2 regions of the Variovorax sp. UC122_21 genome follow, and region 1 is predicted to be linked to the other one. Evidence: riboswitches for the same ligand, from Rfam matches in the RefSeq annotation. Region 1 holds a riboswitch; the other holds the start of a gene.
What was found. A riboswitch is a leader RNA that binds a small molecule or an ion and turns the genes downstream of it on or off. The one in region 1 is predicted to bind glycine.
Positions count from the first base shown of each region.

Region 2: it holds a riboswitch for glycine, as region 1 does, so the genes downstream of both, ACHMXE_RS38970 (D-amino acid dehydrogenase) here and gcvT (glycine cleavage system aminomethyltransferase GcvT) in region 1, are expected to answer to the same signal.

Region 1 covers NZ_CP172004.1:2,374,287-2,390,084, forward strand. Annotated here, with positions in the region: gene gcvP (aminomethyl-transferring glycine dehydrogenase) at 1-1,461, opposite strand, end outside; gene gcvH (glycine cleavage system protein GcvH) at 1,651-2,022, opposite strand; partial or broken gene gcvT (glycine cleavage system aminomethyltransferase GcvT) at 2,106-3,306, opposite strand; glycine riboswitch at 3,322-3,428, opposite strand; glycine riboswitch at 3,449-3,533, opposite strand; partial or broken gene ACHMXE_RS23525 (alpha/beta hydrolase) at 3,743-4,516, opposite strand; gene ACHMXE_RS23530 (amidohydrolase family protein) at 4,513-5,856, opposite strand; gene ACHMXE_RS23535 (FAD-dependent monooxygenase) at 5,861-7,384, opposite strand; gene ACHMXE_RS23540 (porin) at 7,409-8,482, opposite strand; gene ACHMXE_RS23545 (MFS transporter) at 8,515-9,837, opposite strand; gene ACHMXE_RS23550 (LysR family transcriptional regulator) at 9,989-10,960, shown strand; gene ACHMXE_RS23555 (hypothetical protein) at 10,963-11,505, opposite strand; gene ACHMXE_RS23560 (DUF4440 domain-containing protein) at 11,650-12,213, opposite strand; gene ACHMXE_RS23565 (MFS transporter) at 12,362-13,555, opposite strand; gene ACHMXE_RS23570 (AraC family transcriptional regulator) at 13,704-14,492, shown strand; gene ACHMXE_RS23575 (hypothetical protein) at 14,526-15,122, opposite strand; gene ACHMXE_RS23580 (TRAP transporter large permease) at 15,138-15,798, opposite strand, start outside.
Region 2 covers NZ_CP172004.1:5,552,676-5,568,473, forward strand. Annotated here, with positions in the region: gene ACHMXE_RS38895 (hypothetical protein) at 1-641, opposite strand, end outside; gene ACHMXE_RS38900 (hypothetical protein) at 652-1,605, opposite strand; gene ACHMXE_RS38905 (WbqC family protein) at 1,616-1,966, opposite strand; partial or broken gene ACHMXE_RS38910 (WbqC family protein) at 1,848-2,333, opposite strand; gene ACHMXE_RS38915 (DegT/DnrJ/EryC1/StrS family aminotransferase) at 2,347-3,459, opposite strand; gene ACHMXE_RS38920 (glycosyltransferase 61 family protein) at 3,474-5,249, opposite strand; partial or broken gene ACHMXE_RS38925 (glycosyltransferase family 2 protein) at 5,320-6,263, opposite strand; gene ACHMXE_RS38930 (DegT/DnrJ/EryC1/StrS family aminotransferase) at 6,278-7,378, opposite strand; partial or broken gene ACHMXE_RS38935 (sugar 3,4-ketoisomerase) at 7,382-7,818, opposite strand; gene ACHMXE_RS38940 (glycosyltransferase family 61 protein) at 7,838-8,743, opposite strand; gene ACHMXE_RS38945 (hypothetical protein) at 8,736-9,371, opposite strand; gene rfbC (dTDP-4-dehydrorhamnose 3,5-epimerase) at 9,653-10,201, opposite strand; gene rfbA (glucose-1-phosphate thymidylyltransferase RfbA) at 10,198-11,085, opposite strand; partial or broken gene rfbD (dTDP-4-dehydrorhamnose reductase) at 11,108-11,999, opposite strand; gene rfbB (dTDP-glucose 4,6-dehydratase) at 11,996-13,066, opposite strand; glycine riboswitch at 13,319-13,437, shown strand; gene ACHMXE_RS38970 (D-amino acid dehydrogenase) at 13,526-14,833, shown strand; gene ACHMXE_RS38975 (FIST N-terminal domain-containing protein) at 14,983-15,798, opposite strand, start outside.

The DNA of each region.
Region 1 (15,798 bases):
GTTGAACACCGGATGCGAGAGGAAGGCGCTCGCGCGGCGCAGCGCCTGCGGGATGCGCGGCGCGGTGTTGGCGGCCAGCTCCTCGAAGCGCGGCATCGGCGTGCCGGCGGGCACGAACAGCGCCCACAGGGTCTCGACGTCGGCGCGCGTGCTGGTCTCGTCGAGCGAGATGCCAAGGTGCTGCTGCAGCCGCTGGCGCAGGTTCACGTTGGCGGCCTGCGCGCGCTCGAGGATCTTCGCGGTGTCCTCGCCGGTGCGGATGGTCAGCGAATCGAAGGCGGTCTCGTTGACCGGCTCGCGGCCCATCTGGGCCAGGCCGCGCGCGAGGATGGCGGTGAGCGCGGCCACGCGCTGCGCGATGCGCGTGAGGCCGTCGGGGCCGTGGTAGACCGCGTACATGCTCGCGACCACCGCGGGCAGCACCTGCGCGGTGCAGATGTTCGAGGTCGCCTTCTCGCGCCGGATGTGCTGCTCGCGCGTCTGCAGCGCGAGGCGGTAGGCGGGGCGGCCATGGGTGTCGACGCTCACGCCGACCAGGCGGCCCGGCAGCGAGCGCTTGAAATCGTCGCGGCAGGCCAGGTAGGCCGCGTGCGGGCCGCCGTTGCACAGCGGCATGCCGAAGCGCTGGGTGGTGCCGCAGACGATGTCGGCATCCCATTCGCCGGGCGGCGCGAGCAGGGTCAGCGCCAGCAGGTCGGCCGCGACGCAGAAGGCCGCGCCGTACTGGTGCGCATGGCCCGCGAGCGGGCGCAGGTCGTGCACGTGACCGGTGGTGGCCGGGTACTGCGCCAGCACGCCGAAGAATTCGCCGCTGGCCATCAGGTGCGGCAGGGTTTCCGAAGCGGTGCTGACCTTGACCTCGATGCCCAGCGGCGCGGCGCGGGTCTTCACCACCTCGATGGTCTGCGGATGGCAGTCGCCCGAGACCAGGAACACGTTGCTCTTGCTTTTGACGCTGCGCTTGGCCAGCGTCATCGCCTCGGCGGCCGCGGTGGCCTCGTCGAGCATCGAGGCATTGGCGATCGCCATGCCCGTGAGGTCGCAGACCATGGTCTGGAAGTTGACCAGCGCCTCCATGCGGCCCTGCGAGATCTCGGCCTGGTAGGGCGTGTAGGCCGTGTACCAGGCCGGGTTCTCGAGGATGTTGCGCAGGATCACGCCCGGCGTGTGGGTGCCGTAGTAGCCCTGGCCGATGAAGTTGCGGAACACCTTGTTCTTCGCCGCGATCGCCTTGAGCTCGGCCAGCGCGTCGGCCTCGGCGGCCGGTGCCGGCAGCCGCATCGGCTTGCTGCGCCGGATCGCCGCGGGCACGATGCCGTCGATGAGTTCGGCGCGCGTGGCCGACCCGATCACGGGCAGCATGCGCGCCTCGTCGTCGGCATCGATGCCGATGTGGCGGGCGATGAATTCCTCGGCGTTCTCGAGTTCTTGCAGGGTGGGCAGGGCGGCGGGGGTGGGCATGGCGGGCAGGGGAGGAAGGGGCGGGGGGAGCGGACTTCCGGACGCAGAGGACGCGAAGGTTACGCAAAGGGCGCGAAAGAATTCGATGAAAAAAGAACCAGGCAGAGGGCGATGCCGAAGCCGGTTCTCCTTTTTGCGTTCTTCGCGAAACCTTCGCGTCCTCTGCGTCCGGCAATCCGATTTCGGAACTTAGGCTTCTTCGGCGAACTTGCCGTAGGCGGTTTCGTCCATCAGCGCGTCGAGCTGCGCCGGTTCGGACAGCTTGACCTTGAAGAACCAGCCTTCGGCCAGCGGCGCGCTGTTGGCGAGCGAGGGGTCGGCGCGCAGCGCTTCGTTGACTTCGGTGATCTCGCCCGAGACGGGCATGAACACGTCGGCCGCGGCCTTCACCGATTCGACGACGCCGGCGACATCGCCCTGGGCGAAGCTCTTGCCGACCTCGGGCAGGTCGACGAAGACCACGTCGCCCAGCGCGTCCTGCGCATGGACGGTGATGCCGACCGTGGCGTTGCCGCCCTCGGCCTGCACCCATTCGTGGTCCTTGGTGTACTTGATGGTCATGTTGAAAAACTCCTCGTGGATAAAAAGTGGCCGATGCCGGGGCGTAGGTTAGCCGCGACGGCGGTCCGCCGGATGTCCGGTCGTCAGCCGCGGTAGTAGCGCGTCGGCACGAAGGGCAGGGTCGACACCTCCATCGGCACCGGCTTGCCGCGCACGATGGCCTGCACCCCGGGTGCCGGGCTCGGCGAAGGCGGTGGCCACGTAGCCCATGGCGACCGGCCGGTCGGCCGTCGGGCCCAGCAGGCCGCTGGTGACCTGGCCGATGTCCTGGCCCTCGAAGGACTGCAGCGGCGTACCGTCGCGCACCGGGATGCGCTCGAGCGCGACCAGGCCGACGCGGCGGCGCTTGAGCGTGTCGTGGTCGAGATGGCCGGCCGCGCCGGTGGCCGCCACGAGCTGGGCCAGGATCTTCTCGGCGCCGGGGAAGCCGCCCGCGCGCGCGCCGCCCGTGCGGCGCACCTTCTGGATCGCCCAGTTGAGCGAGGCCTCGACCGGCGTGGTGCTGGTGTCGATGTCGCTGCCGTAGAGGCACAGGCCGGCCTCGAGCCGCAGGGAGTTGCGCGCGCCCAGGCCGATGGGCTCGACCTCGGGCTGGGCCAGCAGCAGCCGGGCCAGCGCCTCGGCGTCCTTCGCGGCGACCGAGATCTCGAAGCCGTCCTCGCCGGTGTAGCCGCTGCGCGTGACGAAGGCGGCTATGCCGCCGATCTGCACCGCGCCGCCGGTCATGAACACGAAACGCTCGATGCCGGGAGACAGCCGCGCCAGCGTGGCCGCGGCCTGCGGGCCCTGCAGCGCGAGCAGCGCCTGCTCGGGCAGCGGCTGCACCTGGCAGCGCTGGCCGATCCTCTGCTGGATGTGGGCGATGTCGGCCACCTTGCAGGCGCCGTTGACGATCACGAACAGCGAGCCGTTGCCTTCGTTGAAGAACATCAGGTCGTCGAGGATGCCGCCCTGGTCGTCGAGCAGCAGGCCGTAGCGCTGCTTGCCCGCGGGCAGGTCGATCACGTCGACCGGCATCAGGGTCTCGAAGGCGGCCGCGGCATCGGGGCCGGACAGGCGCAGCTGGCCCATGTGGGAGATGTCGAACAGGCCCGCGGCCGCGCGCGTATGTTTGTGCTCGGCCATCAGGCCGGCGGGGTACTGGACCGGCATCGAATAGCCGGCAAACGGCACCATGCGGGCGCCGAGTTCCAGGTGCAGCGCGTGCAGCGGGGTCTTGAGCAGTTCGGATTCGGGGGCGGAAGCAGCCACGGGGCACTCCTGGGGGCAGCAATCGAATGCCATGGCTCGCGCCATGGGGCCACCCCTGCTGTCCGCTTTACCTGAGAGATTCGCCCCACGATCGGGGTTTGCTCCTTCGGTGGACCGGGCGCCTGCGGCACCGGCCTCTCTCCAGCAAGGAAACGCCGTCCCGCGAAGGCCGGCGCTGTGTCAGTCCTTTTGCCTGAGCGTTCGGGGGTTCCCCTGCGCCTTCGGCGGCCCCGTGCGGGGCTCTCTCCTGACCCGGGCGAGTGTAGTGGATTGCGGGCGGCTTCAGCCGCGGTCGCGCAGCCGGTCCGACAGTGATCGGCAGATGGCGTCGTGGGCCCGGCCGGCGGCGGCCGAGTGGGCGAAGAAGCCGAAGAACGGGTGGAACATGTCGTCGAAGGCCAGCAGCCGGGGTCGGAACGCCGGCCGCCTCGAGCCGGTGCGCGTAGGCCAGGCCTTCCTCGCGCAGCGGGTCGTGGCCGGCGACGGCGATCAGGGTCGGCGGTAGGTCCGCGACGTTCGCCGCGCGCAGCGGAGACGGCGGCACCTCGGCGGCGCGGTGGGCCGAGGCCCCCATGCAGAGCCGGGCGATCTCGCGCAGGTCGGCGGGCGCGAGCATCGGGTAGTCGATGCCGCGGGCCTCGATCGCGGCCACGTCGCGCGCCATGTCCAGGCCCGGCACCACCAGCAGCTGGGCCGCCAGCGGCCGCGCATGGCCGCGCAGCGCCAGCGCGGCGCAGGCGGCCAGGTTGGCGCCCGCGCTTTCGCCGGCCAGGGCGACCCGGGACGGATCGCCGCCAAGGGTTTCCGCATGGTCCAGCGCCCAGCGGGTCGCGGCCAGCGCATCGTCGTGCGCGGCCGGGAACGGATGCTCGGGCGCCAGCCGGTAGTCCACCGAGACCACCACCGCTTCGACGTCGCGGCAGAGCTTGCGCGCGATGTCGTCCATCAGTTCGACGCTGCCGAGCACGAAGCCGCCGCCGTGCAGGAACACCACGGTGGGCAGCACAGCGTCGGCCGAGACGGGCCGGTAGACCCGCACCGGCACGCGCAGGCCCTGGTGTTCGGCGATGCGGTCCTCGGTGGAAGCCACGACCGGCAGCGTCGTGCGCCCGCGCGCCGCCATCACCGCGCGGCGCATGCGTTCGCGCGCCTCGCCGGGCGTGCCGGAGAACGGCGGCGGTGCCTTGTTCGCGCGCATCGCCGCGACGATCGCGGCGAGCTCGGGATCGAGCGGCGCGCTCATTGCAGCCCCAGCACATAGGCCTGCGAATCCGCCGCGCGCTGCCGCAGCCGATCGAGGTCCACATCGAGCAGGCGGCCGTCGCGCTTCACCGGCCTCCCCGCGACGAACACGCTGTCGACATTGCCCGGATGGGCCGCCAGCACCACCGCGCCGACCGCGTCGGAGACCGGCGCGAGGTTCAGATCGTCGGCGCGGATCAGCACCACGTCGGCCTGCTTGCCCGGCGTGAGCGAGCCCACCTTGTGCGCCAGCCCGTTCGCCTGCGCGCCGGCCACGGTGGCGAAGCCCAGCACGTCGCGCAGGCCCAGCGTCGCCGGAGCGTTCGTCGTCTTCGAATGGCCGCCGCCCATCCACGAGCGGTAGTACGCCAGGGCATGGCGCATCTGCGTGAACATGTCGCCCGCGCACTTGGTCTCGGTGTCGCCGCTGAGGCTGGGCCGGATGCCCACGGCCAGCAGCCGGTCGAACGGGATGTCGCCCATGCCCTGCGCATTGAGCTCGCAGTGCACGCCGAGCGAGGCGCTGACGCCGGCGTCGGCCATCATCGCGAACTCGTCATGGTGCGAGCAGCAGCAGTGCACGAAGGTCAGGTCGTCGCCGAGCACGCCGGCCTCGTGCATCTGCGCGATGCCGCGCACGGCGGCGTTGCGCGCGTAGGCGCCCATGTGGATGCTCGAGCGGATGCCGAGTTCGCGCGCCAGCCGCAGGTCGCCGAGCCAGGTCTCGCGCTGCGCCATCTCGGGGCCGCGCGCGGCCATCGCGAGCGTGAGCAGCTGGTCGTCGCTCGAGAAGTAGCGCTCACGCAGCCGCCTGATGTCCTGCGGATGGCCGCGCTCGCTGCCGAACATCCACGAGGCGCCGTCGACCAGCGGCCAGCCGTGCGCGAACACGCCGCGGATGCCGGCGTCGCGCAGCGCCGCGATCGCCGCATCGGAATGCTCGGGGCTGTTCTGCACGTGCGACCAGTCGAGCATGGTGGTGATGCCGCTGTCGAGCGCCGCGACCGCGCCCAGCAAGGTGCCGGTGTAGACGTCCTCGGGACGGTAGGCCGCGCCCTTGGCGCCCAGCATCTCGGCGAAGTAGATCTGCGAATCGATGTCGGCATAGCGATGCCGCACGCAGCTCTGCCAGGTGTGGCGATGGGTGTCGACGAAGCCGGGCAGCACGATCATGCGGTCCGCCTCGATCCGTTCGGCCTGGGGGGCATCGATGCGCGGCGCGATCGCGACGATGCGCTCGCCCTCGATCAGCACATCGCCGCGGCGCAGCTCGCCGATGTCCGGGTCCATGCTCAGCACCCAGCCGCCCGCGATCAGCAATGGCCTGTCGTCGTTCTTCATCGCATCACCTCCTCATCCAGCGCGAGAGTTCGGCCTCGACCTCGGCGGCGCGCGCTACGTCCGCGCCGGCCCAGGCCACATAGGCATCGGGCCGCACCAGCATCGCCTGCACGCCGCGCATGGCGGGCGGCACGCGCGCCACGCGGGCCGGCACCAGGGTCACGGGCAGGCCATGCAAGTCCAGCGATTCGAACTGGCGCGAATTGCCTTCGAGATCGAGCAGCAAAAAGCGCCGCTCGCGCAGCAGCTCGGCGACGCGCACCGAGCGGCCGTCGCGCGTGACGAGGTCGAAGTCGGGCAGCCGCTGGCCGGCCTGCGGGTGGCGGTCGGCTTCTCCCGCGCGACCTGGGTAGGGCTGCTCGAGCCCGCACAACTCGAGCACCAGCTGGCGCTGCACCTCGGGCAGCGGAATGATGTGCCGCGCGAGCCGGCGCTTGAGCGCCACCGCATCGGGCTCGAAGTTGAACTGCAGCACGCACTGCGCCTTCACGCTCTCGAGCAGCGCATGCATCACCGGCAAGCGTTCGGCGTCGTAGCTGTCCAGCGTGGCCTCGTCGGCCACGCCCGTGACGACGTTCGCGAGCTTCCAGCCCAGGTTGAAGGCATCCTGCAGGCAGAAGTTCATGCCGACGCCGCTGGCCGGGTAGTGGATGCGCGCCGATTCGCCGACCAGGAACACGCGCCCCTGGCGCAGGCGGGGCACGGCGCGCATCTGATCGTCGAAGCGCGAGGCCCAGCGGAAGCCCTCGATGCCGTAGTCGCTGCCGAGCACGTCGCGCAGGCACTGCTTCGCTTCCTCGAGCGTCACCGGCTCGTCCTTGGTCGCATGGCGGCGATCGCGGTGCACGATGTTGAAGCGCGTGATGCCCTCGCCGAAGGCATAGCCGCGCACCCAGCCCATCTCGTTGTCGGCGCCGGTGCGGCCGCCGGGCCAGGGCGCGCTGAGTTCGGCGTCGATCACGATGCCGCGGAAGGTGCCCGAGTGGCCCTCGAAGGGCATGCCGCACTGGGTTCGCACGGTGCTGCGGCCGCCATCGGCGCCCACCAGGTACCTGGCGCGCAGGGTCGATGTTGCGCCCGACGGGTCGGCAACCTCGATCTCCACGCCCTCCGTGTCCTGCCGCACGGCGCGTACCTCGGCACCGCGGCGAAGCTCGGCGCCGCTTTCGGCCGCCCAGTCCCAGAGGATCTCCTCGGTCAGGTTCTGCGGCAGCCCGAGCGTGAAGCCGAAGCGGGTGTCGAGGTGCTCCCACTCGATCGACTGGAAACCGGCCCAGATGTGGCTCGAGCGGAAGGGGTAGTCGAGGATCTGCCTCGTGCGCTCGATGAAGCGGTCGGCGATGCCGCGCGCATCGAACAGCTCGAGCACGCGCGGCAGCAGCGTGCCCGCGCGCGACTGCACGCCCTCGACGCGCCGCTCCAGCACCAGCGTGCGCGCGCCCGAACCCGCCAACTCGGCCGCCATGGTCAGCCCCGAGGGGCCGCCACCGACGACGATCACGTCCCACTGCATTGAATCTCCGGTCACTCGATCTCCTTGGAAGAAAACTTTTTAGAAGGCGTGCGTCATGCCGACCTCGAACGCCGACTGGCGGCGGCCTCCGGCCACGGCCTGGCTGCGCAGCACCGCCTTCTGCCCGGGCCCCGCCTTCTGCAGCACGCCGAGCAGGTACAGGCTGGTGCGCTTGGACAGCGCGTAGTCGATGTGGCCGTGCACCTGGTCCCAGCGGTAGCTCGCGAGCTTCGTGAGCGAATAGCCGCCGCCGATGCGCAGCTGGTTCGTGAGGTACTTGTAGGCGCCGACGTCGATGGTTCGCGCGGTCTCCGTCTGCTGCAGCCCGGCCGCCGACAGGCGCGTGTGGCTGTAGTTGCCCATCCAGCGCCAGCCGTCGCTGGTGTAGGCCAGCCCGACCGTGGCCGTGTCCTGCGTCTGCGACAGCGTCGTGCCCGGCGCCTTGGCGACGTCGACGCCGTAGAGGCTGGGGACGCCGAGCCGGGTCGCGGGTGCAAAAGGAATGCCCTTGACCGACTCCCAGATCGCGAGCGCCTGCAGCGGCCCGCTGGCGTAGCTGAGTTCCGCGCCGACGGCGCGCCCGACGTTGGTGGTCGAGTCCGCCTCCGCGAAGCCGTACATCGCGCCGAACTGGAAGCCGCCGAACACCGGCGACTTGTACTTGACCAGGTTGCTCAGCGCGTTGCCGACCGTGCGGTCCAGGTTGCCGGGATGGGTGGCGAGCAGCGAGGTGTAGCGCTCCGAAGTGAAGGGCGTCGCGTCGGCGAGCAGGTCGTACATCGCGCCGAGCGTGAGCGTGCCCCAGGTGCCCGAGCTCAGGCCCAGGTAGCTCTCGAGCGGCGCGAGGGTTCCGCTGTCGACGAAGACCGAGTTGCTCCAGCGGAAGATCGCGCGCAGGTCGCCGCCCAGCGATTCGCTGCCGGTCAGTGCGAGGAAGGGCGCGGCATGCGTCGAGGTCATCTGCAGCTGGCTGCGGCCGCCCGAGTCGCGGGTGTAGAGCACGCCGCTGCCGAGCAGGCCCGACAGCTTGAGTTCCGATTGGGCCTGCGCGCCCTGCGCCAGCGAGAGTCCCGACAGGGCGAGCAGCAGGGCCTGGGTGTTGCGTTGGATCATGAGGGTGTGGCTCCCGGAAGGCTGCTGCGGGATCACGACGACATCCGCCGCTCGAGGGCCACGCCCGACGTCTCGCGCCGCGCGAGCCGCCCGCCGAGCAACAGCGCCGCGCCGACCGCGACGCAGCCCGAGAGCGCGAACACCGTGGCCATCGCCGAGGGCAGGGCCAGCGCCTGGCCCTCGTAGAGATGGCGCGCCACCAGCGCGATCAGCGTGGGCGAACCCGACTGCGCGATCAGTCCGTTGAGCACCAGCACGATCGCCATCACCATGCCGATGCCGCCGGCCGGCACGGTCCGGGCCACGAAGGTCGAGGCGACCGCCATGAAGCTCCACGAGCACAGCACCACGAGCGCATCGAGCACCCAGAAGGTGGTGAGGTCGCCGGTCAGGCACATCGACACGCTGAACACGGTGGCGGCCCCGGCCACCACGGCACCGATGCGCGCGACCGTCGCCAGCCCGGCGGCGCGTTCCAGCGCCACGCCGACCAGCCACAGGCCGAGCGGGCCCATGGTCAGCAGCAGGCCGCCCTGCATCAGGCCGATGTCGCGCAACTCCACGCCGTAGCGGCGCGCGATCATGGTGGGCACCCAGGCCGCCATGCCGAAGCCGATCATCGAGCTGCCGACCGCGAAGGCGAACAGCGGCACGAACAGCCGCCGCTGGCCGGCCAGCCAGCGCAGCACGGTGCGCAGGCTCTCCTGCGGACGGGCGGCGGCATCGCGCTGCGAGCGCGGGTCCTTGAAGCAGAAGATCAGCAGGCTCAGCGGCAGGCCGGCCACGCCGATCATGAACAGCGTCAGCTGCCAGGCCGAGACCTCGCCGACGAAGGGCAGCGCATGGATGCCCGAGGCCTGCACCAGGTGCAGCAGCGGTCCGCCGAGCACCAGCGAGAGACCCGTGCCCAGCATCATCGACATGGTGTAGACCGAGAGCGCGCGGGCGCGGCGCTGGTCGTCCACGCCATCGCGGATCAGCGAATAGGAAGAGGGCGGCGTCAGCGCCTCGGCGGCACCGACGACGGCGCGCGCGATCACCAGCGCGATGAAGGCGGTGGCCGCCGCGTTGGCCGCCACCGCCGCCGACCAGACCAGCACGCCGGTGGCGATCACGAGGCGGCGGTCGAAGCGGTCGGCCAGCCAGCCGGCCGGCAGGCCGACCAGGATGTTGGCGACCGCGAAGGCGGTGCCGATCAGGAAGCTGATCTGGATGTCGCTGACGCCGAAGTCGCGCTGGATCGGACCGACCATCAGAACCAGGATGTTCTTGTCGATCTGGGCCAGCATGTTCAGCAGGGTCAGGCAGGCCACCAGGGCCCACTGCGCGCGTGCGCGCTTGCGTTGGTCTTGCATCTTGTCTCCGGTTGCTTGTTCTGCGAGCTCGCGATGGCTCGGTGGAGGCGGATGATCCGGGGCCGCGATGCATATGCAAAATTCATTCTTTAAATGCAATGCATTTGCCGTGCAAATTGCCGAAGATCCGCGCACACCAAGGAGACGACCCATGCGCTTCAACAAACTCGACCTCAACCTGCTGGTGGTGCTCGATGCCGTGCTGACCACGCGCAGCGTGAGCCGCGCCGCCGAGAGGCTGTACCTGAGCCAGCCGGCGACCAGCCTGTCGCTGAGCCGGCTGCGCGAGTACTTCGAGGACGAACTGCTGGTGCCGGTGGGCAAGACGCAGGTGCCGACCGCGCTCGCCAACGAGCTGATGAAGCCGGTGCGCGACGTGCTGCTGCAGCTGCAGACCATCACGCGCGCGCGGCCCGGCTTCGACCCGGCCACCTCGACCCGGCGCTTCACCATCGAGTCCTCGGACTACGTGATCAGCGTGCTGCTGTCCGAGGTGGTGCGGCGCGCGGCCACGCTCGCGCCGCTGATGCAGTTCGACCTGCGCGCGATGAGCCCGCAGATGCGCGAGCACCTCGACAGCGGCGAGATCGAGCTGCTGATCTCGCCCGACTTCGCGATCGTGCCCGGGCATCCGTCCGAGCCGCTGTTCGAGGACACCTTCTCGTGCCTGCTGTGCCTCGACCAGCCGGTCAAGGGCAAGCGGCTCGGCGCCGAGCAGTACTTCGAGTCCGCCCACGTCGGCATCGAATGGGCCGGCGGCCGGCGCGTGACCTTCGACGCGCGGCTCATCTCCACCGGCCGGCGCACGCGTCGTCAGGACGTGATCGCGCCCAACTTCACGCTGGTGCCGGAACTGCTGCTGGGCACCGCGCGCATCGCCACCCTGCCGACGCGGCTCGCGCACCAGATGGCGCGGCGCTTTCCGCTGCAGTTGCAGCCCTGTCCCATCGAGATCCCGGGCTTCACCGAGAAGCTGCAATGGCACAAGCACCAGGACCGAGATCCGGCGATCGTCTGGCTGCGCTCGCTGCTGCGCGAGACCGCGCAGTCGTTGCCCGAAGTGAAGAGCCTGAAGGTCGCGCGGCCGGCCGCGCGCTCAGCGTCGCCGCGGCGGCGCGCCTGAGCTCAGTGCACCACTTCGGCCGGCGGCAGCAGCCGGTCGATGCGCTCGCGCAATGACTCGGCGCGCTCGGTGCCGGCCGTCTTCTCGACCTCGGTCAGCATCAGCGCGGCGATGGTCAGCATCGCCTCGCGGTCGCGCGCCTCGCGCAGCGCGTCGCGCATCTGCAGCGCGAAGCGTGGATCGCGGCGCACGAACATGCGCTCGCAGATGTCGAACAGGAACATGCGCGTGGTGGCCAGCGAGCGCTTGCCGTCGAAGGTGTCGGCGGCGGTCGAGACGTGGATGGGTTCGACGGCCGGCGCGGGCTGCGGTGCGGGCATTGCCTCGGCCGCGGCTTCGGCGGCCTTCGGATCGTGCAGGTAGCCGCGCTCCACCAGCGTCATCAGCGCCTGCTCGGCTTCGCCGCGGCTCGCGAACAGCGGGCTGAAGTCGGTCAGCGAACGGCGACCGTCGGCCATCAGCAGCAACGCCCGTTCGCGCTGGCTCAGGGTGCGCTGCCCGCCCTGGAGTTCGTCGCGCGCCTTGTCGGTCTTGGTGGGAAACATGCGGTGCCGCCGGGTCCGGGATGGAGCCCGAGCTTCACGGATGAGCGTGACACCCTCATGAAGCGCAGAGCACCAAAGACCTCAGTGGCGGCGCACGCTGCAAGCGCGCGCCGTTCACTGCCAGCGACATACGCGGCGGTGGCGTTAGCCGCCCGCGCTTTCCTTGCGGATCAGCCAGCGCCCATCGACGCGCTGCAGCTCGAGCGTCTTGCGGCCGCTCTCCTTGATCTTGTCGGCGGCGTAGCTCTGCTTGAACTTCGCGGTGGCCGTGTTCCCGTTGATGCTGACCACCAGGTTGTCGACCTTCACGCTGATGCTCGACTTGTTGCCGATGCGCTTGCGGCGCTCTTCTTCCCAGGCCTTGTGGCTGCTGCCCTTGGCGGGCTGGAAGTCGCTCGCGTAGCTGGCGAGGTACTTGTCGACGTCCTTCGAGGCCCAGGCGGCGGCCCAGGCGCGCACGGCGGCCTCGACCTCGGCCGGCGCGGCGGCGGCCGCGGCGGGCGCAGGCGCGGGGGCCGCGGCGGGAGCCGGTGCGGCTGCGGCCGGCGCTGCTGCCGCAGGGGCCGCAGCGGGGGCCGGCGCCGCTGCCGGTGCGGGTGCCTTCGCGGGTGCATCGGCCGCCACGGCCGGTGCGACTGCACAGAGGCCGGCCAGGGCCGCCGCCGCGAGCACGGCACCTGCGGAGAGACGGGGAAGGAATCGATTCATGCGCTTGTCCTGGTTGTGTTGATGTCGGAACCGTTCGCCGAGGGCGTTTTTCGATTCTGGCAGTGAAACCCGGCCCGCATGTGTCGGATCGTCGCGGCTGTACGCCCGCCGCAACGACAGGTCCGCGCGCACTCACCGGTTCCGGTGGTCAGGCGGCGCGCGCGGGCCGCGGCGCGATCGTGGCCGCGTCGAGCGAGCGGTTGCGCATGCGCAGCGACAGCACCGCCGCCACGCACAGCACGCACAGCACCGCGCTCAAGGTCACGCCCAATCCGCGCGCATCAGACAGCAGGCCGAACAGCGGCGACACCAGGCCACCCACCGAGAGCGCGAGTCCCAGCGTGATGCCGCTGGCCGTGGCCGGGTTGCGCGGCAGGTAGTCCTGCGCCAGCGTCACCTGCGCCGCGAAGGGCAGGAACATGCACAGCCCCAGCAGCGCCGTGCAGGCCAGCGCCCAGGCGGGCGAGGACGCGAGCACCAGCCCGGCCATGGCCGGCACCGCGAGCAGGTAGCCCGCGCGGATCGTGCCCATGCGCCCGATGCGGTCGCCGAGCCAGCCACCCAGCAGGGTGCCCACGGCACCGGCGGCGGTGAAGCCGGTCAGCGCCACCGCGCCCTGGAAGGCCGAGCCGTGCAGGTCGCGCGTGATGCGCAGCGAGAGCATCGACAGCACCGTCACGTAGGGGATCGACCAGCCGACGATGGTGGCCACCAGCAGCGCGAAGGCGCGCCAGTCGTTCGGCGCTCGCTGCGCCGCGGCCTGCGCGCGCCGGGCCGCGCCGGCCCTTGCCGCGTTCGCCGCGCCCTGGCCGCGGTTGGCCAGCAGCCACACGGCGCCCATCGCCAGCGCGGGCAGCCCGAGCAGGTAGCTGCGCGACAGCGCGCCGCCGCCGACCACCGTGGTGGCGAGCACCGGCGCGAACGAGGCGCCGATGGTGCCGCCGACCGAGAACACGCTCATCGCCTTCTGCGAGGCGCCGCCGGCCGCGCGCGCGGCCACGGTGGCGCTCGGGTGGTAGGCCGCGATGCCGAGGCCGCACAGCACGGTCGCGAGCCAGGTCCAGAGGTAGTTCGAGCCCAGGCCCGCGAGCACCAGGCCCAGCGCCGCGACCAGGAAGCCCACCGGCACCAGCCAGGGCCGCGGATGGCGGTCGGCATACAGGCCGAACAGCGGCTGCACCACGCTCGACAGCCCGGTGGCCGCGAGCATCAGCCCGCTCACGGCCGTGTAGCTGTAGCCGCGCTCCAGCACCATCAGCGGCAGCAGCGCGGGCACCAGGCCCTGGTAGAGATCGTTGACGGCGTGGGTGCCGGTGAGAAGCCCGAGGCGGCCCTTGTTCATCGGCGGCCTCCCGGCGTGGCCGGCGGCGGATTGCATTGCATGCGATAGCCCTTTCTGTGAAACCTCGTGTCGAGGCCGGGCCATGCTAGGAAGCCATGCGAAGATGATCTCGCTACGAAAGTACAAGGATCGTCGAGAAATGGACAAGATGCAGCCGCCCATCGAATTCGACCTGCGCCCCACGCACGGCGAGTCGACGCCGCGCGCCGTCGCGGTGCTGGCCACCGATGCGGTGGGCGACTCGGAGATTCCGCCGCACAGCCACCGGCGCGGCCAGCTGATCCATGCGATCTCGGGCGTGATGATCGTGCGCGCCGAAGCCGGCAGCTGGGTGGTGCCGCCGGGGCGCGGCGCCTGGCTGCCGCCCGGCATGGTGCACGGCATCCGCATGGCGGGCGACGTGCGCATGCGCACCGTCTTCGTCGAGCCTGGCACCCGCGCCGGCCTCGGCGCCGACTGCCGCGTGATCCCGGTCGATGCGCTGCTGCGCGAGCTCATCGTGGCCGCGATCGCGCTGCCGCTGGACTATGCGCGGGGCGGGCGCGACGAACGCGTGATGGAGCTGATCCTCGACGAGATCGAGCGCGCTCCCGCGCTCTCGCTGCATGTGCCGATGCCGCGCCATGCGCGCCTGGCGGCGCTGTGCGAGGAGCTGGTGCGCGATCCCGCGCTGCCGGTCTCGCTCGAGGCCTGGGCGAAGCGGCTGCACATGAACGCGCGCACGCTGGCGCGCCTGTTCCAGCGCGAGACCGGCATGAACTTCGGCGCCTGGTGCCGGCAGGCGCGGCTGCTGCTGAGCCTGCCGCGGCTGGCGGCCGGCGCTTCGATCCTCGAGCTGGCGCTGGCGCACGGCTACGAGAGCCCGAGCGCCTACGCCGCGATGTTCCGCCGCACGCTGGGCATGCCGCCGAGCCAGTACCTGCAGCGCGAGGCCTAGGAGGCCGCGCGGCAGAAGGCCGGGCTCCGGGATTCAGGAGCGGCGGCGTTCCTTCGAGCGAAAGCGACCGATGTACGGCAGGCCGTTGTAGGTCTTGCCCGCATCGTCGATCGGCCAGGCGGGATCGGCGTAGACGAAGCCCGCGTTGGCGGTCACGATGCCGCGCTCTGCGCAGGCCAGCGCGACCCGCTCGGTCGCGGCGCCCGACTCGATCGTGCTCTCGTCGATGATCCGGCGCACCGGCACGGGCTCGGGAAACCAGATGACCTGCAGCAGGTCCTCGTCGTAGAGGAACTTCATGCCGGCATCGATGCAGAAGCCGCAGCCGGTCACGTCGCCGGGCGCCGCCTCGATGTCTTCCACCTCGAGATCCCAGTAATTCCCGGCGTGGTCGAAATAGCGCATGAACGCCTCCTCGCCCTGCGTGGCGTTGCCGATCCAGAAGTGCAGCGACTCGAAGGGGCGCTCCGGCCGGGGCGGACCGTACGTCGCCACCCAGTCGAACAGCGTGCCGGACTTGAGGCCCTCGCGTTTCTCCAGGGCGGGGAAGCCGCCCGTCGGCGTGCGGTTCAGCGCTTCGTCGACCAGCGCGCGGATGTACGCCTCGTCATGCTTCTTGCGAGCGGGCATGCAGGCCGTGCCCCGCTACTTGAAGCCGAGCACGTGCGGCAGCCAGGTGCTGAGCGCGGGCACGAAGGTCAGGATCAGCAGCACCGCGCCATGGGCCCAGAGGAAGGGCACGAGCTCGCGCACCAGCGCCGACATCGGCACCTTCGACACATTGCAGGTCACGAACAGCAGCCCGCCCACGGGCGGCGTGATCATGCCCAGCGTGAGGTTGAAGATCACGATCATCGCGAAGTGCACCGGATCGACGCCGAGCTTGATCGCCACCGGCGCGAGGATCGGCGCCAGCACCATCACGCCCGGCAGCGGCTCGATGAAGATGCCGAACAGCAGCAGGAACACGTTGACGATGATCAGGAACATCCACGGCGAGAGGTTCATGCCGATCAGCCATTCGGCCATCTGCTGCGGGATGCCCTCGATGGTCAGCACCCAGGCGAACGAGGCCGACAGGCCGATGATGATCAGCACCGAGGCCGACAGCAGCGCCGAGCGCGAGAGGATGTCGGGCAGCATCTTCCACTCGAGCGTGCGGTAGACGAACTTGCCGCACACCAGCGCGTAGAACACCGCCACCACCGAGGCCTCGGTGGGCGTGAACCAGCCCGCGCGCATGCCGCCGAGGATCACCACCGGCAGCAGGATCGCGGGGATCGCCTTCCAGGTCGTGACGAGGATC
Region 2 (15,798 bases), 3.2 Mb from region 1:
AGGCTGTCGGAGACGATCTGCCGTGCCTCCTCCTTGCTCCAGTGGATCCGGTCGGTCGAGGTCGCGTGGCCGATCTTGTAGGTACGGTCGGGCGCCGCGCCATCGGCGTACTGCTTCCAGCCGGTGCCGAAGATGTACCACATATGAAACACGCCATCGACCGGCAGCACGAAGGCATCGCCCACCAGGCAGGGCTCGTGCAACGATGCGCCCATGACCGGCCCATGGCCCAGCTTGGTGAAGGTGAGGCCGTCGTCATGGCTCTCGGCCAGGCCAACCGCGGTATCGACCGACACCGACACGCGCCGGTTCCAGCCGCAGGTGAAGGCCGAGATCTTTCCGTCGTGGCGCACCACGTTGATCGGGAAGATGCCGTGCTCATCGAAGCAGCCCAGTTCGCCCAACGGGATGACCGGCTTGTCGGCCACGCGGATCACGGTCCGCATGTCGGCGGCGACGTCGACGAAGGCGATGTGGCTCAGGAACTTGCCGTTCTTCGGATCGACGGCGCGCGTCGAAAAGTAGATCCGCACGAAGTCGTCGAAGACCAGCGTCTGCGGCGACTGCGCGAACTGCGCGCATCCGTTGGGGAGCGCGTGCGCCGTCGGGTCGAATATCTTGCCCAGCCTCTTCCACTTCATCGCCATGTCCTTACTCCAGCTTTCCGTCGAGCACCGCGAGGCCGAAGCCCTCGCGACCGACCTGGTTGCCCAGGTAGGCCATGTGGACCTGCCCGTCCACCTCGAAGACGTGCGGATAGCTGATCATTTCCGAATCCCAGCCCTCGTCGGCGATGTCGATGCCGGCCTTGTCGTCGTCGCGCGTCCAGTGCAGCAGGTCGGTGCTGGAGGCATAGCCGATGCGATAGCCGAAGGTCTTGCCACGGTAGCCGGCGCTGTAGCGGTAGCAGAAGAACATGTGGTACTTGCCGTTCGCGAAGAACACGTCGGGACTGGCCTGCGCCTCGTCCTCCTCGATGCGGCTCTCGACGAGGTCGCGGTTCTCCTTGTGCCAGGTGACGCCGTCGTCCGACGTGGCCATGCGGATCTTGTAGACCGGCTCGGCGCGCCCGTCGACCACCTTCCATTTGCGCCCGGCGATGTACCAGAGGTACCAGCGATCGTTGAAGCGACGGATCTTCGGGCCGCTCATCACGAACGGCTCGTCGGGTGAATATCCGATCACCGGCCCGAGGCCGAGCTTGGTGAAGGTTTCCCCGTTGTCGTGACTGATCGCGCTGCCGATGGCCACGTTGAACGGCACCGATTCGCAGCGCGTCCATCCCGCGTAGTACGCGCGAACGTCCGCGCCGTCGCGCGCCACCGACACGGGATAGATGCCGAACTCGTCGAAGGCACCCAGCGGCCCCAGCGGCAGGATCGGGTCCGCGCTGATGTTCACCACCTTGAAAAGGTCGCGGCGGTCCAGGTCGAGAAAGGCCGAATAGCTCACGTACTGGCCCTTGGCATCGGCCTTGGGCCGGCATGAAAAATACACGCGCACGAAGTCGTCGAACAGCAGCGTCGCGGGCGCCTGCGCGAACTCGTTGAGCCATTCACGGCCATGTTGCGGGCCGGGTTGAAGACCTTGCCCAGTTTTTTCCACTTGAACATGTTCAGACCAATTCGAATTTCGTCAGCAACGAGTCCCTGATCTCGTCGGCCGGATTGAACATCATGACGTCGACCATCGACAGCCACGGCACGAAGGGGGCCTTGCCGAACTGCCGGTACTCGACGGGCAAGGACCGGATGAACTGCAGCACGATGCCTTCCCGCGCGAAGCGTTCGCGCGAAATAGAGCTCCAGGCCGCCGATGGTGTTGATGTAGGTGTCTGCGTGGCAGGCCGCGCAGATGGAGAGAACGCGGTCTTCGCCCTTTTGCGCATGGTCGGCCGGCACGTCGGAAGATATCTCGATGCGCGTGGAAATGCCGAGGTACTTGCAGGTCTGGACGATCGAGGCATGGAGGTAGCGAAAGAGGTTCGCCTCCTCGTTCATGACGAGCGAGCGCAGCAGCTCGATGCAAGGCTCGAAATACGGCGCCCCGCGGTAGGCGCCGATGAACTGGTTCAGCAGCTTCTGCCGGTTGAAATCGGCCGCCAGCTCGCGCTCGACGACGTCCAGCGCATCGGAGTCCTTCTTCAGCGGCAGCGAGAAGATACCGTCGGTGTCGCCCTGCAGCAGCCGGTTGCGGTTGATCCAGCCCTTCTTCGTGTACTTGATGTTGTCGTACACCACGAAGAGATCCACCGCCGCGATCAGCTGGAAATAGCCGATGTAGGGCAGAAAGTACGGCTGCATGATCCCGACCTTCATCGCGTCTCCATCCATTGCATGAATGCGCTCACAACGCCGCGATCAGGTCGACGATGCGCTCGACCTGATCGAGACCGAGGTCCGGATAGATCGGCAGGCAGAGAATGCGATCGGCCGCACGGCTCGCGTTCGGCAGCTGATCGCGGCTCGCCGTCGGAAGGCCGCGGTACATCGGGAATTCGGAGATCAGCGGATAGAAGTAGCGGCGCGGATGGACGCCGTGCTCCTTCAGGTGGGCGTAGAGCTCGTCGCGCGACAGTCGGTACTCGGGCCCCACGAGGATCGGGAAGTACGCGAAGTTCGCCACCGACTCGCCGGCGTCGGGCAGGCACACGATGCCCGGTACATCCGCGAGCAGGCGCCTGTACGCGACGTCGATGGCTCGGCGCAGATCCAGTGCGGTGTGCAGGTGCTTCAGCTGAAGCAGGCCCAGCGCGGCATTGAACTCGCTCATCTTGCCGTTGATGCCGGGCGCCACCACGGTGACCTCGCCCACGTGGCCGAAGTTCTTCAGCTGGTCGATACGGGTCTTGGTGGTTGCATCCTTGCAGACGATGGCGCCGCCCTCGAAGGTGTTGAAGACCTTCGTCGCGTGAAAGCTCAGCACGGACATGTCTCCGTGCCGCAGGATGCTGCCGCCCTCGTCCTGCACACCGAAGGCATGGGCCGCGTCGTAGATCACGCGCAGGTTGTAGGTGTCGGCGATCGTCTGGATGGCCTTGGTATCGCAGGGATGACCGTAGCAGTGCACCGGCATGATCGCCGTGGTCTGCGGCGTGATCAGCGCCTCGATGCACGCCGGATCGAGGTTCAGCGTGCGCGGATCGACGTCGGCGAAGACCGGTTTGATGCCGTTCCACAGCAGCGAGTGCGACGTGGCAACGAACGAGTACGGCGTGGTGATGACTTCGCCGGTGATGCGCATCGACTGAAGTGCGGTGACCAGCGCGATCGTGCCGTTGGTAAAGAGCGCGATGTGCTCCACGCCCAGGTACTCGCACAGCGCCTTTTCCAACTGCTGGTGGAAAGGACCGCCGTTGGTGAGGATCTTCTTGTCCCAGATCTGCTGCAGGTAGGGCAGGAACTCGTCCAGCGGCGGCAAGTAGGGCTGGGTCACGTAGACAGGGTTGGTCATGGGCATTTTTCTTTGGATATTCACGAGCCCAGCATGGCAAGCACTTTCGCGCGCACCCTGTCCGCCGGGACGACATAGTCGGAATGCTTGAAGCTGGTGCTCTCGGTGGCTTCGCCTTCCATGAACTGCGGCTCGAACCCGAGGTCCAGCATCGGGCCCAGCCAACCGCCCCAGTTGAAGCTGTTCTGCTGGCCAAGAATGAGGGTCTTCACGTCGGTGGCCGCAAAGATGAGGCTATTGAGCGCGGACCCGTTGGGCGCGACGATGAACTCGGCCTCGCCGAAGGTGCGCACCTGGCGCGCGAAGTCGTACTCCTCCAGGAAGATCGTTTCGAAGCCCAGGTCCCGCAGGCCCTCGATGATCTCGCCTTCGTTGCGCAGGATTCGCCAGGCGCTGTTCTTGCGCGACAGGAACAGCCTGCGCGTGCGCTCGGGCGCAAGCGCGTGGCTCCTGGCAACGCCCTCCTTGATGTAGCGCATGGCCTCCGCCGTCCATGACGCCTGGTCCTCGGGCGGCACGGTGTGGTCCTTGAAGAGCTCCACGGGAAAGAAGGTGGTCGTCGGCGCCAGATGAAGGCAGCCGACCTTCAGTGCGGCACCACGCTCCAGGCGATGCACGGGGTTGCGCACGAGCGTCGCAAGGAAATCGAAATGGGATGCCGGCATGTCGGCGTCGACGACGATCGGCAGCTCCTCGAAGCGAGGATGTTTTTCGAAGTGGCGCAGCTTCGGCAGGAACTCAGCGAACCAGTGCCCGTAGGCATTGCTCGCAAGGCCCGAGAGCATGATCCCTTCGACCAGGTGCGCAGGGGCTGGCAAGGGGGCGAGCAGCAGGGCATCGGAGCGCTGGGCCAACACGGTCTTGTCGTAGTCCAGGCTCACCTGGATGCCGTATTGGGGATGCGCGAGCACGTCGGACACGATGTCGTGGTCGCCGAGATAGACGAGGCTCGAGTTGCCGACGATCGTCGCGTCCCGCACCTCGGCGATGTAAGGCTCGCTTGCCAGCACGTGCTTCTCCTGCGGATCGCCGGCATAGTCCTCCGTCGGCGCGACGAGGCGGATCGAGGCCGGTTCTCCGAGACGCACATAGGGCTGGCCTTCTTCGCGCGTCCAGGCCGCCACGGAACGGATGCGCCTGAATGACGGCTTCGTCTCTCCCTTGCCATCGGCTGCGTGCGCGAGCCTTCGAGCCAGGTCGGCATCGCGCCGCCAGTAGAACAAGAACTTCAGCGTCAACAGCTCGGGAAGCCTGTCCCGCGCCGACAGCTCGTCGAAGAGCGCGGAGAGCGCGTTGCCGTCCGCGCTGTCGACCTGCGCTTTCGCCAGCGTCATCGCCGCCTCGAAAGGCTCGACGACGGAGTCGACCGGCAGCCCGCAGCAGTGCATGTAGTACACGATCGCCTCGTGGCGGTTGCCCAGCGCGCTTTCCACGTTCGCGAGGAGCAGGTTCGCGTAGTAGTCGCCCGGATTCAGCTTCCTCGCCGTGCGCAGGTGCGGCCGCGCGTCGGCCGGCCGGCCCGTCTGCGCGGCGGCGTAGCCGAGGAACAGCGAGGCCATGAAGCTCGTGTCCGGCGATGCGATCGTGGCCCGGCACAGATCGATCGCCTCGTCGAAGCGACGCTCCGCGGCCAATGCCATCCACCTGGCGTTCTCGGCGTAGATGTCGATCTCGGGCGCGGCCGGGCGGGCCTCGGTCGCCGGTTCGATCGCCGGCGGGGCCACCGGCGCGGGCGCCTCGGGCGAAGATCCGAAAAGCCTGTGTGCAGCCGCCTTCAGTCTTGTTCGAATGGTCATCGTTGAGTGTTTTCGGGCAGCACGGGACGGGATTGTTCCTGATCGATCGCCGGCGCTCGCGCCGGTCGACTCACAGGGCGTTCTGGACGAATCGGGGAAGGTTGAGTCCGAAGCTCTCGGCTTTGGCGAGGAAAGCCGGGTCTTCGGACAGCGCCACCAGATATTCGACGCCGATCATGCGCATCTCGTCCCGGGGGTGGGACAGCAGGAACAGCGCCTTGTCGAAGCGGGTCAACGGCGTGGCGGGATCGGCCACGGGCTCGAAGAGGTAGGGAAACGCGCGCCGGAATTCGGCGGCACCGCCGGTGTCCAGGACCGACTTGAAGATCGGGATCGACTCCGCGGTCGACGCGAAACTCGCGCGCGGCGAAGAGAGATTGGCCGAGTGCCTGCGGTACTTGACGACACGCGGACCGGTTTCCGCCAGGCTCAACCCCGCCGCCGCGGCGCGCAGCCAGTAGTCGTAGTCCTGCAGCTGGATCAGGCCGGGGCGGAACCATCCGACCTTCTGCACGGCCTCGCGGCGCATGAACGCGGTCGGTGCGCAGAGAAAGTTGCCTTCGAGCAGCAAGGTGCGCAGCAACGGCTGGTCGGGCCGCTCGTCGAAGAACACCGGGAACGAGGCGTCATCCAGCGGTTGGCCGGAACCGTCGATCAGCAGCGGCTTCGAGAACACGATGTCGTGCGACGTCGTCCGCATGATCTCCAGCTGGATGTCCATGCGGTCGTCGACGCACACGTCGTCGCCGCCCAGCAGCGCGATGAACGATCCGGTGGCCGCCGCGATGCCGGCATTGATCGCCGCCGACGGCCCCCGTTCTTCTGCCGCAGCAGCACGATGCGATCACCGAATTCGGCGGCGAGCCGATCGGCGCTCCCATCGGTCGAGCCATCGTCCACGACCACGATCTGCAGGTCTCGGCAGGTCTGCCGGACCGCACTGCCCACCGTTTCGACGACGAACTCCGCCTGGTTGAAGATGGGGATGACGACAGTGACCAGCGTGGAAGGCATGAAGCGAACCCGGCTCAGGCGAAGAAGCCGCGGATGTGGCCCACCACCGTATCGACCTGCTCGGGCTTCATTTGCGGCCAGATGGGAAGCGACAGGGTCTCGTTGGCGGCGGCGGTGCCCAGCGGCAGGCTGTCGGCCGGCAGACCGAGCTCGGCGTAAGCGCCCTGCATGTGCGGTGCAATGGGATAGTGAACCAGCGTCTGCACACCCGCCGCCGTGAGGTGGGCCGACAGCTCGGCGCGGCGCTGGGTGCTGACCACGTAGAGGTGGAACACGTGCGTGCTGTCCGCGGGCACGAAGGGGACGCGCAAGTCGCCCACGCCCTTCAGGCCCTCGGAATATCGCGCGGCCAAGGCTCGGCGCTTGTCGTTCCACGCATCGAGCCGCCCGATCTTCGTGCGCAACAAGGCGGCCTGCAGTTCGTCCAGGCGTGAGTTCACGCCGGCGACTTCATGGATGTACTTCTGGGTGGAGCCGTAGTTGCGCAGCATGCGCAGGTCGGCGGCCAGCTGGTCGTCGTCGGTCACCACCGCGCCCGCATCGCCCATGGCGCCCAGGTTCTTGGTGGGATAGAAGCTGAAGGCGGCCGCATTTCCCAGCGTGCCGGTCCGCTTACCGTGATGGGTCGCACCGTGCGCCTGTGCCGCATCTTCGAGAACGAAGATGCCCAGTGGGCGGGCGATCTCGTTGATCTTGTCCATCGCGGCGGGAAGGCCGTACAGATGGACCGGCATGATGGCCTTGGTCTTGCTCGTCAGCTTTTCCTTGATTCGCGCCGGGTCGATCAGGTACGTGGCCGGATCGATCTCGACCGGCACGGGCGTTGCGCCCACCATGGAGACGCCCAGCCACGAGGCGATGAAGGTCTGCGAGGGCACCAGCACCTCGTCGCCGGGTCCGATGCCGCGCGCACGCAGCGTCAACGCCAACGCGTCAAGGCCGTTGCCCACGCCAATGCAATGCTTGGCGCCGCAATAGGTGGCAAATTCCTTTTCAAAGGCGCTGACTTCCGGCCCCATGATGACGTGACCACTGGTCATGACCCTCGAAAAAGCCTCGGTGAATTCGTTCGCCAATTCGGCATGGCCGGCATGAATATCGAAAAACGGAATCATAATTTACCCTTTGCGCGCCACAGAAATAAAATCTTCGTAATTTCGGATGTAATCCGATTCCTCGTATCGCATGGAAGCAAGAACCAGACAAACGGCGCCGGAAGAAAAATTCTCCAACTCCCGCCACACCAGGGATTTCATGAAAATCCCCTGGAACGGCCGATTGCAGGTGATCGTCTTTCTTTCAAATCCGTTGTCCAGGACGACGTCGAAACTTCCGGCTACCGCAATGATCAATTGCTGCAATTCGTGGTGGGCGTGGCCGCCTCGAGACTCCCGGCGGGCACGTCGTAAAGGTAATAGACCCGCTTGACGTCGAAGGGAATGTGCCGGCCGCCTTCAATGAAGGTCAGATTGCCTCGAGGGTCGCTCAATCGCTCCAGATCAAGCAGTTCGACGGCATTGCTCAACGAATGCCGAGGGTTTATTACTTCTTTCATGGTAGGCCCTTTTGTTTTTTTATGTCATGTTCAAAGCCGCGGCAATGACCGCATCTTCATCAACATGATAGTCATCGTGCACGCTGTAAAGATCGTCTCGTGCGTAGGCCCTCGGGCCTTGCAAAATCGTCACCGTAGCACCGGAAACCCTGCCGAGCAGTTGCCAGAAATAAAGCTGGTGACTCGGATGGTCGGAGGCTAGAACGATGACGTGGACACCCGGGCGACACCAGACCAGATTGGTCATCTGCGCACCCGTGGGTCCCACGATGATTTCCGCTTCCTGGAATATTCGAATTTGCGACTCGACATCCAGTTTCTCCGCCCGAAGGACTTCGAACCCGATATCCGAGATACGCTGCTCGATGCTTTCCTGGTTCAGCAGCCTGCGGTAGTTGCCATCACGGGCCGCGAAGATCTTTCGTTTTCCGGCGGAGGTTTCGGCAGGAAAGGCGCTCCGCAAGCGATCTACGCCCTTTCGGATGCGCCCGACGTCCAGCCCGGTCTGGCGCGCCATCCAGCCGCCCTTGTACGCATCGACGACAGATGTCAAGTCCGATGGGTAATACATCCGCTTGACCCGGTACAAGGTACCTTTTTCCAATTCGATGATAGGTCGCCCTGCCACATTGGCAAGCTCGAAAAGCTTCTTGATATTTGGATGAAGGCCGTCGGTCGAGAGAAACGGGATATTCGGAGGGACACCAGCCTCCTCCGCAAGAATCATCCTAGGAATTGTTTCTGCGATGAAATGAAAATAATTGTTTTCATATTCATGCATGATATTGAGCCCAGACGCGAGCCATGCCGACTGACGCGCAGTGATTTCGATATTCAAGTGGCCAGGAACCGGAGATCGCGTTGCCTTAGAATATTTGATGGCGGCATCTTCTTTTTCGAGGAAATGCGCGTTTTCGTCATGCAACACATCTTCGCCAGGCCCGATCAGATAACGCGTTTCCCGCAATCGCGATCGAATCATCGATTTCGGCGACGAATGCATTTTTCGGATACTCGGGTGCGCCGTCGACGCCTTCGCAAAAATTTCCAGGCGCCTCGTGAAAAATACGGGCAGCACCTATTCCCGCCGATGCAAGCGAATAAACCGAACTGACCTGCAGATCCACGGAGCAGGGTCGCGACAAAAAAGAAGGCGGCAGGCCTGCCAAGAACCCAGACAGCGCCATCACGGAGTCGAAATGCGCGAGCCGCTGCGGGAGGCGCCCTTCAGTCGCGCCGAATTTCAGGTAGTGCAACAAGGGGCTCAAATTGGCGGCAGCCACGTCCGGATACTCATCCAGATACCATTGCGGATCGAATCGCTCACTGGGTGGCTCGCCCGCCCGTTCTCCGATTTCCAGGTAGTGCTGCAGCGGATTGCTCCGCGTGGCACGCAGCTCCGGATGGCGGTCCAGATACCAGCTGGTATCGAACATTCGGTTGGGATTGCCCTTCAGAAAGCCGCCGTCGAGGAAATGCTCCCAGGGGTTGCCGATCACCTCATTCGCTTGAAATCCCTTGCGGTACCAATCGGCGTCGAAAAGCTCGGACAAGGACGGCCGCTTGCGCGGAATCCGCCTGCGGATGGCCCCCTGGCGGCCGCAAGCAGAGTAGCTTTCTTTTCCTGAGTCGAAGTGCTTCTCACGACTTTGCAGCCTTCACGCTGCCGAATTCATTTGCGAATATCTCCGTACACAATCCCGCGCATGCGGCCGAGTCCGCAAGGTCGATAGGTGGTCTCATCGTTGCTTGGCTTTTTTTATTGGAAATGCCTGGTGCGCCGCCGAACCCGATTCGGCAACCCCTGGAAATCGAAAACTCCGTCTGCCGACGCCTATCCCGGCAGTTCGGCCATGGCAAAACTGGGCGCCGCCGCATCCTTGGCGGACAGCAAGGGCGCCATGCCGATCTCTGGCCATCCGATGGCCAGGGTTTCATCGTTCCATGCAATGCAACGCTCATGCGTCGGCGCGTAGTAGTCGGTGGTCTTGTAGAGAAAATCGGCGGAATCGCTCAACACCAGAAACCCGTGCGCGAGGCCCGCAGGCACCCACAGCTGCGTCTGGTTTTCTTCCGAAAGTACGCTGCCCACCCATTGGCCGAATGTCGGCGAAGAACGACGAATGTCGACAGCGACATCGAACACCGCGCCGCGCGCCACGCGCACGAGCTTGCCTTGCGGCTGTCGGACCTGGTAGTGAAGCCCGCGCAGGACGCCCTTCGCCGATCGCGAGTGATTGTCCTGAACGAACTCGACATGCTGGCCTACAGCCTCGTCGAACGCCTTTTGATTGAAGCTTTCGAAGAAGAACCCGCGCGCATCGCCGAACACCTTCGGCTCGATCAGCAAAACGTCCTTGATGGCCGTCTCGGTCACCTTCATGGTTGCGCTCCTTCGGTCAGCAGGCGACTGAGGTACTTGCCGTACCCGTTCTTCTGCAGCGGCGCTGCCAGCTTTGCCAATTGCTCGTCGTCGATGAAGCCGTGGCGCCATGAGATCTCTTCGGGACATGCGATCTTCAGCCCCTGGCGATGCTCGAGCGTTGCGATGAACTGTCCCGCCTCGAGCAGGCTTTCGTGGGTACCGGTGTCCAGCCACGCGTAGCCGCGCTGCATGATCTGCACGTTGAGCTGGCCGAGGTCGAGGTAGGCCTGGTTGACCGCGGTGATCTCTAGTTCGCCGCGCGCGCTGGGCTTGACGGCCTTGGCGATGTCGACGACCTGGTTGTCGTAGAAATAGAGACCCGTGACCGCGTAGTTGCTCTTGGGCTTGGCCGGCTTTTCCTCGATGTCGCTGGCCTTTCCCTGGGCATCGAATGCGACCACGCCATAGCGCTCCGGATCCTGCACGTGGTACGCGAAGACCGTCGCACCGGTCGCATGCGCATCGGCATTTCCAAGCAACTGTGCGAAATCGTGCCCGTAAAAGATGTTGTCGCCCAGCACGAGAGCGCTCGACGCGTTGCCCAGGAACTTCTCTCCGATGATGAAGGCCTGCGCCAACCCATCGGGACTCGGCTGCACCGCGTACTGCAGGTTGATGCCCCACTGGCTGCCGTCGCCCAGCAATTGCTGAAAGCGCGGCGTGTCCTGCGGCGTGCTGATGATGAGAATTTCTCGCATGCCACCGAGCATCAACGTGCTGAGCGGGTAATAGATCATCGGCTTGTCGTACACCGGCAGCAGTTGCTTGCTCATGGCGAGCGTTGCCGGGTGCAACCGGGTGCCGGAACCGCCGGCGAGGATGATGCCTTTGCGTTGCGTCATGGGGGTTCTGCTTTCCTGTGAATCAGAGAATTTCGCGCAGCATGCGCGCGACGCCGTTCTGCCACGGCGGAAGCACCAGGCCAAAGGCGGCCTGCAGCTTGCTCGTATCGAGGCGCGAGTTGTGCGGCCGCGTGGCCGGCGTGGGAAAGGCGCTGGTAGGCACCGCCTCGACCTGCTGCGGCCCGGCCTTGAGCTCGACGCCGGCCTGCTGCGCGAGTTCGAGCACGTAGCGCGCGTAGTCGTACCAGTTGGTCTCGCCGCCCGCGATCGCGTGATAGAGCCCGACCTTGGAAGGGTCCTGCAAGGTGGCGCGAATGGCATGGGCCGTGATGTCGGCCAGCAGCTCGGCACCGGTGGGGGGCGCCGAACTGGTCGTCGATGACGGTCAGCTTGTCGCGCTCCTTGGCCAGCCGCAGCATGGTCTTGGCGAAGTTGCCGCCGCGCGCCGCATAGACCCAGCTGGTGCGAAAGATCAGGTGCTTCGCGCAGTGCCGCGCCACCAGCTGCTCGCCCTCGAGCTTGGTGCTGCCGTAGACGCTCAGCGGCCCGGTCGCATCGTCTTCCTTCCAGGGCTTGCTGCCGCTGCCGTCGAAGACGTAGTCGGTCGAGTAGTGGACCATCAGCGCGCCGATCTCCTGCGCGGCCTGCGCCACCACGCCGGGCGAGGTGGCGTTGAGCTTGCGCGCGAACTCGGGCTCGCTCTCCGCCTTGTCGACGGCGGTGTGGGCGGCGGCATTGACGATCACGTCGGGGCGCACCTGCCGCACGGTATCGGCCAGTTGCTCGGGCCGGCTGAAGTCGGCGTGGAAATCGGTGCTGTCGAAATCGAGCGCGACCAACTCGCCCAGCGGCGCGAGGCTGCGCTGCAGTTCCCAGCCGACCTGTCCGCCCTTGCCCAGCAGCAGCAGCTTCATGCGGGGGCCTTCGCGTCGTACTGCTTCTCGACCCAGGCGCGGTAGGCGCCGCTTTGCACGTTACGCACCCAGTCGCCGTTGGCGAGGTACCACTCGACCGTCTTGCGGATGCCGGTGTCGAAGGTCTCGGCCGGCTTCCAGCCGAGCTCGCGCTCGAGCTTGCGCGCGTCGATGGCGTAACGGCGGTCGTGGCCGGGGCGGTCGGTCACGTAGGCGATCTGCTCGGCGTAGCCCTTGCCGTCGGCGCGCGGGCGCAGTTCGTCGAGCAGCGCGCAGACGGTCTTCACGATCTCGATGTTCGGCTTCTCGTTCCAGCCGCCCACGTTGTAGGTCTCGCCGAGCCGGCCGGCCTCGAGCACGCGGCGGATGGCGCTGCAGTGGTCCTTGACGTAGAGCCAGTCGCGCACCTGCATGCCGTCGCCATACACGGGCAGCGGCTTGCCGGCCAGCGCGTTGACGATCATCAGCGGGATCAGCTTCTCGGGGAAATGGAAGGGGCCGTAGTTGTTCGAGCAGTTGGTGGTGAGCACCGGCAGGCCATAGGTGTGGTGCCAGGCGCGCACGAGGTGGTCGCTGGCGGCCTTGCTGGCCGAGTACGGGCTGTTGGGCTCGTACTTGTTCTCCTCGGTGAAGGCCGGGTCGGTCTTCGAGAGCGAGCCGTAGACCTCGTCGGTCGACACGTGCAGGAAGCGGAAGGCCGCCTTCTGGTCGGCCGGCAGGGCGTTCCAGTGGCCGCGCACCGACTCGAGCAGGCGGAAGGTGCCGAGCACGTTGGTCTGCACGAAATCCTCGGGGCCGTGGATCGAGCGGTCCACGTGCGATTCGGCCGCGAAATTGACCACCGCGCGCGGCTTGTGCTCGGCCAGCAGGCGGTCGAGCAGCGCGCTGTCGCCGATGTCGCCCTGGACGAAGATGTGGCGCGGATCGTCCTTGAGCGAGGCCAGGGTCTCGAGATTGCCGGCGTAGGTGAGCTTGTCGAGGTTGACGACCGGTTCGTCGCCTTGGGCGATCCAGTCGAGGACGAAATTGGCGCCGATGAAGCCGGCGCCGCCGGTAACCAGGATCATGGGGTCCCCTGTGCTGTGTGATTGCTGAGTTGTTGGGTCGAAGCCGCGCGGGCGCGGCCGGGCGTGAATTATCCCACCCGTGCGCAAGGCCGAATCCTCCGGTTGGCGGGTGTGTGCGGCGCGCCTACAATCGCCACCCATTGCAGGAGAGCGGGCCGCATGCATCGCGCAGGCAGCCCCACCGAAGGCGCAAACTCCCATAAACGCTCAGGTCGGCTCCACGCTTCGCGCGGGGCCTGTACTGCAACCACTGAAACGCCGTCTGGAGAGCCAGCACCAACGCCCATCGCGGTCGTGCTGCGCCGAAGGAGCAAGTCCGTTGCGAGGTGCAACGGATGAAACTCTCAGGTACCGAGGACAGGGGGAGCGGCAATTGGACGGCCGTCCGGTTGCGCGCTATCTATTCAGTAGCACGACCTTCACGCCGTTCAAGCGCTTCGACCTCGAAAGGTACTTGAAATGCGCGTGATCGTATTGGGCGCCGGCCTGCTCGGCGTGACCTCGGCCTACTACCTCCAGCAACTCGGCCACGACGTGACCGTGATCGACCGCCAGGCCACCCCGGCAGCCGAAACCAGCTTCGCCAACGGCGGCCAGATCTCGGTGAGCCATGCCGAGCCCTGGGCCAATCCCAGCGCGCCGCTCAAGGTGCTGCAATGGCTGGGCAAGGAAGACGCCCCGCTGCTGTTCCGCATCCGCGCCGACATGCGCCAGTGGCTCTGGGGCCTGCAGTTCCTGCGCGAGTGCACGCCCGCGCGCACGCGCCACAACATCGAGCAGATCGTGCGCCTGGGCACCTACAGCCGCGACACCTTGCAGCAGCTGCGCCGCGACGCCGGCATCCGCTACGACGAGCGCACGCAGGGCATCCTGCACTTCTACACGACGCAAAAGGAGTTCGACGGCGCCCTCGCGCCCGCCGAGCAGATGCGCGCGCTGGGCTGCGAGCGCCAGGTGATCTCGGCGGACGAGGCCGTGAAGCTCGAGCCCGCGCTGGCCCACATCCGCCCGCAACTGGCCGGCGCCACCTACACGGCCGAGGACGAATCGGGCGACGCCAACCGCTTCGCGCGCGAACTCGCGAAGCGCGCGGCCGAGGCCGGCGTGAAGTTCCTGATGAGCCACACCATCACCGCGCTGCGCGAAGTGGGCGGCGCGATCGACCATGTCGAGGCCACCGACGCCGAGGGCCGCTTCCAGCGCATCCGCGGCGATGCCTTCGTGATGGCGATGGGTTCGCTGAGCCCGCTGCTGGCGGCGCCGCTGGGCATCCGGCTGCCGATCTATCCGGCCAAGGGCTATTCGGTCACGCTGCCGGTGAAGGACGCGAGCAAGGCCTACCAGGTCTCGCTGACCGACGACGAATACAAGCTGGTGTTCTCGCGCTACACCTCGGAATCGGGCGACCGCATGCGCATCGCCGGCACGGCCGAGCTCAACGGCTACGACCGCGACCTCAACCGCGTGCGCTGCGAAGCCATCGTACGCCGCGTCGAGCAGCTGTTCCCCGGCGCCGGCGACACCGCCCAGGCCCAGTTCTGGACCGGCCTGCGCCCGGCCACGCCGAGCAACGTGCCGCTGATCGGCCGCACGAAACTCGCGAACCTCTACCTCAACACCGGACACGGCACGCTCGGCTGGACCCATGCCTGCGGCTCGGGCAAGTCGATCGCGCGCATCGTGAGCGGGCTGGCGCCGGAGGTGGATTTCGCGTTCACGGGGCTGCCCAGGCCCGTGACCGGAATGGCACGGCCCGCATTGAGCTAAGGCCCGGAAAGCGGACTGCCGCACGCAGAGGACGCGAAGGTTTCGCGAAGGACGCGGAAGAAACCGTCAAGAAGAATTTCTTGATGGTTTTCTTCGCGACTTCCGCGCTGCTTGGTCTTCCTTCCGCGTTCGGCTGTCCGATCCCGATTTCAGTCGTCCGCCGTGAACACCGTCAGCACCCCCGTGTAGCCATACACGTGGTGCCGCGCGATCTCGCCCGCGGCGAAGAAGCCGACCAGCGGCACGTCGCCCAGCGCGTGGCGCACGATCTGCAGTTCGGCGCCGGGTGCGCCGAAATGCGGGCCGCCACGGCCCGAGCAGCTCACGTAGACGGCGCCGGCGATGCGCCGCGCGGGATGCGGCGCCGCCTCGGCCTCGCCGGCGGCGACGGCGCGCGCGGTGGCCAGGGTCTGTTCCTCGGGCTCGAGCTCCTCGCGGATCTCGGCGCAGATGCGCATCAGGTCGGCGCGCGCGGCCTGGGCGTTGCGGCGGCAGAAGCTCAGGCGCATGCCGGCCTCGGCCACGTCGGCGATCGCGATTCCGCGGCGCGTGGGGTCGAGGCCGATGATGTGGCGCACCAGCACGTCGGCGCCGAGGTCGCCGGTGCGGCGGATGCCGTCGCTGCCGGCATCGACCAGGCCCACCAGGGTGGCGCGCACGGCCTCGATGGCTTCCTGCGGCCGCTCGAGCGAGACCTGCAGGTCGGCCAGCAGCACGTCGAGCGCGGGCTCGCCGTCGAGCTGCAGCACGAGGTTGCCGTCGGCCTCGGTGATCGCGCGCTCGCGCGCGCTGCCCGAGCGCAGCGGCTGGCAGCCCTGCGTGACGCGCGACACCAGCCGCACGCCCTCGCCGAACACCACGCCCGACAGGCCGCCCGAGAACACGCCGCCGGCCGCGCCCTGGCCGCGGATGTTGCCGTTGCCGCCGACCGCGAACTGCAGCGCGCCGCCGCGGCCCGAGGAGAG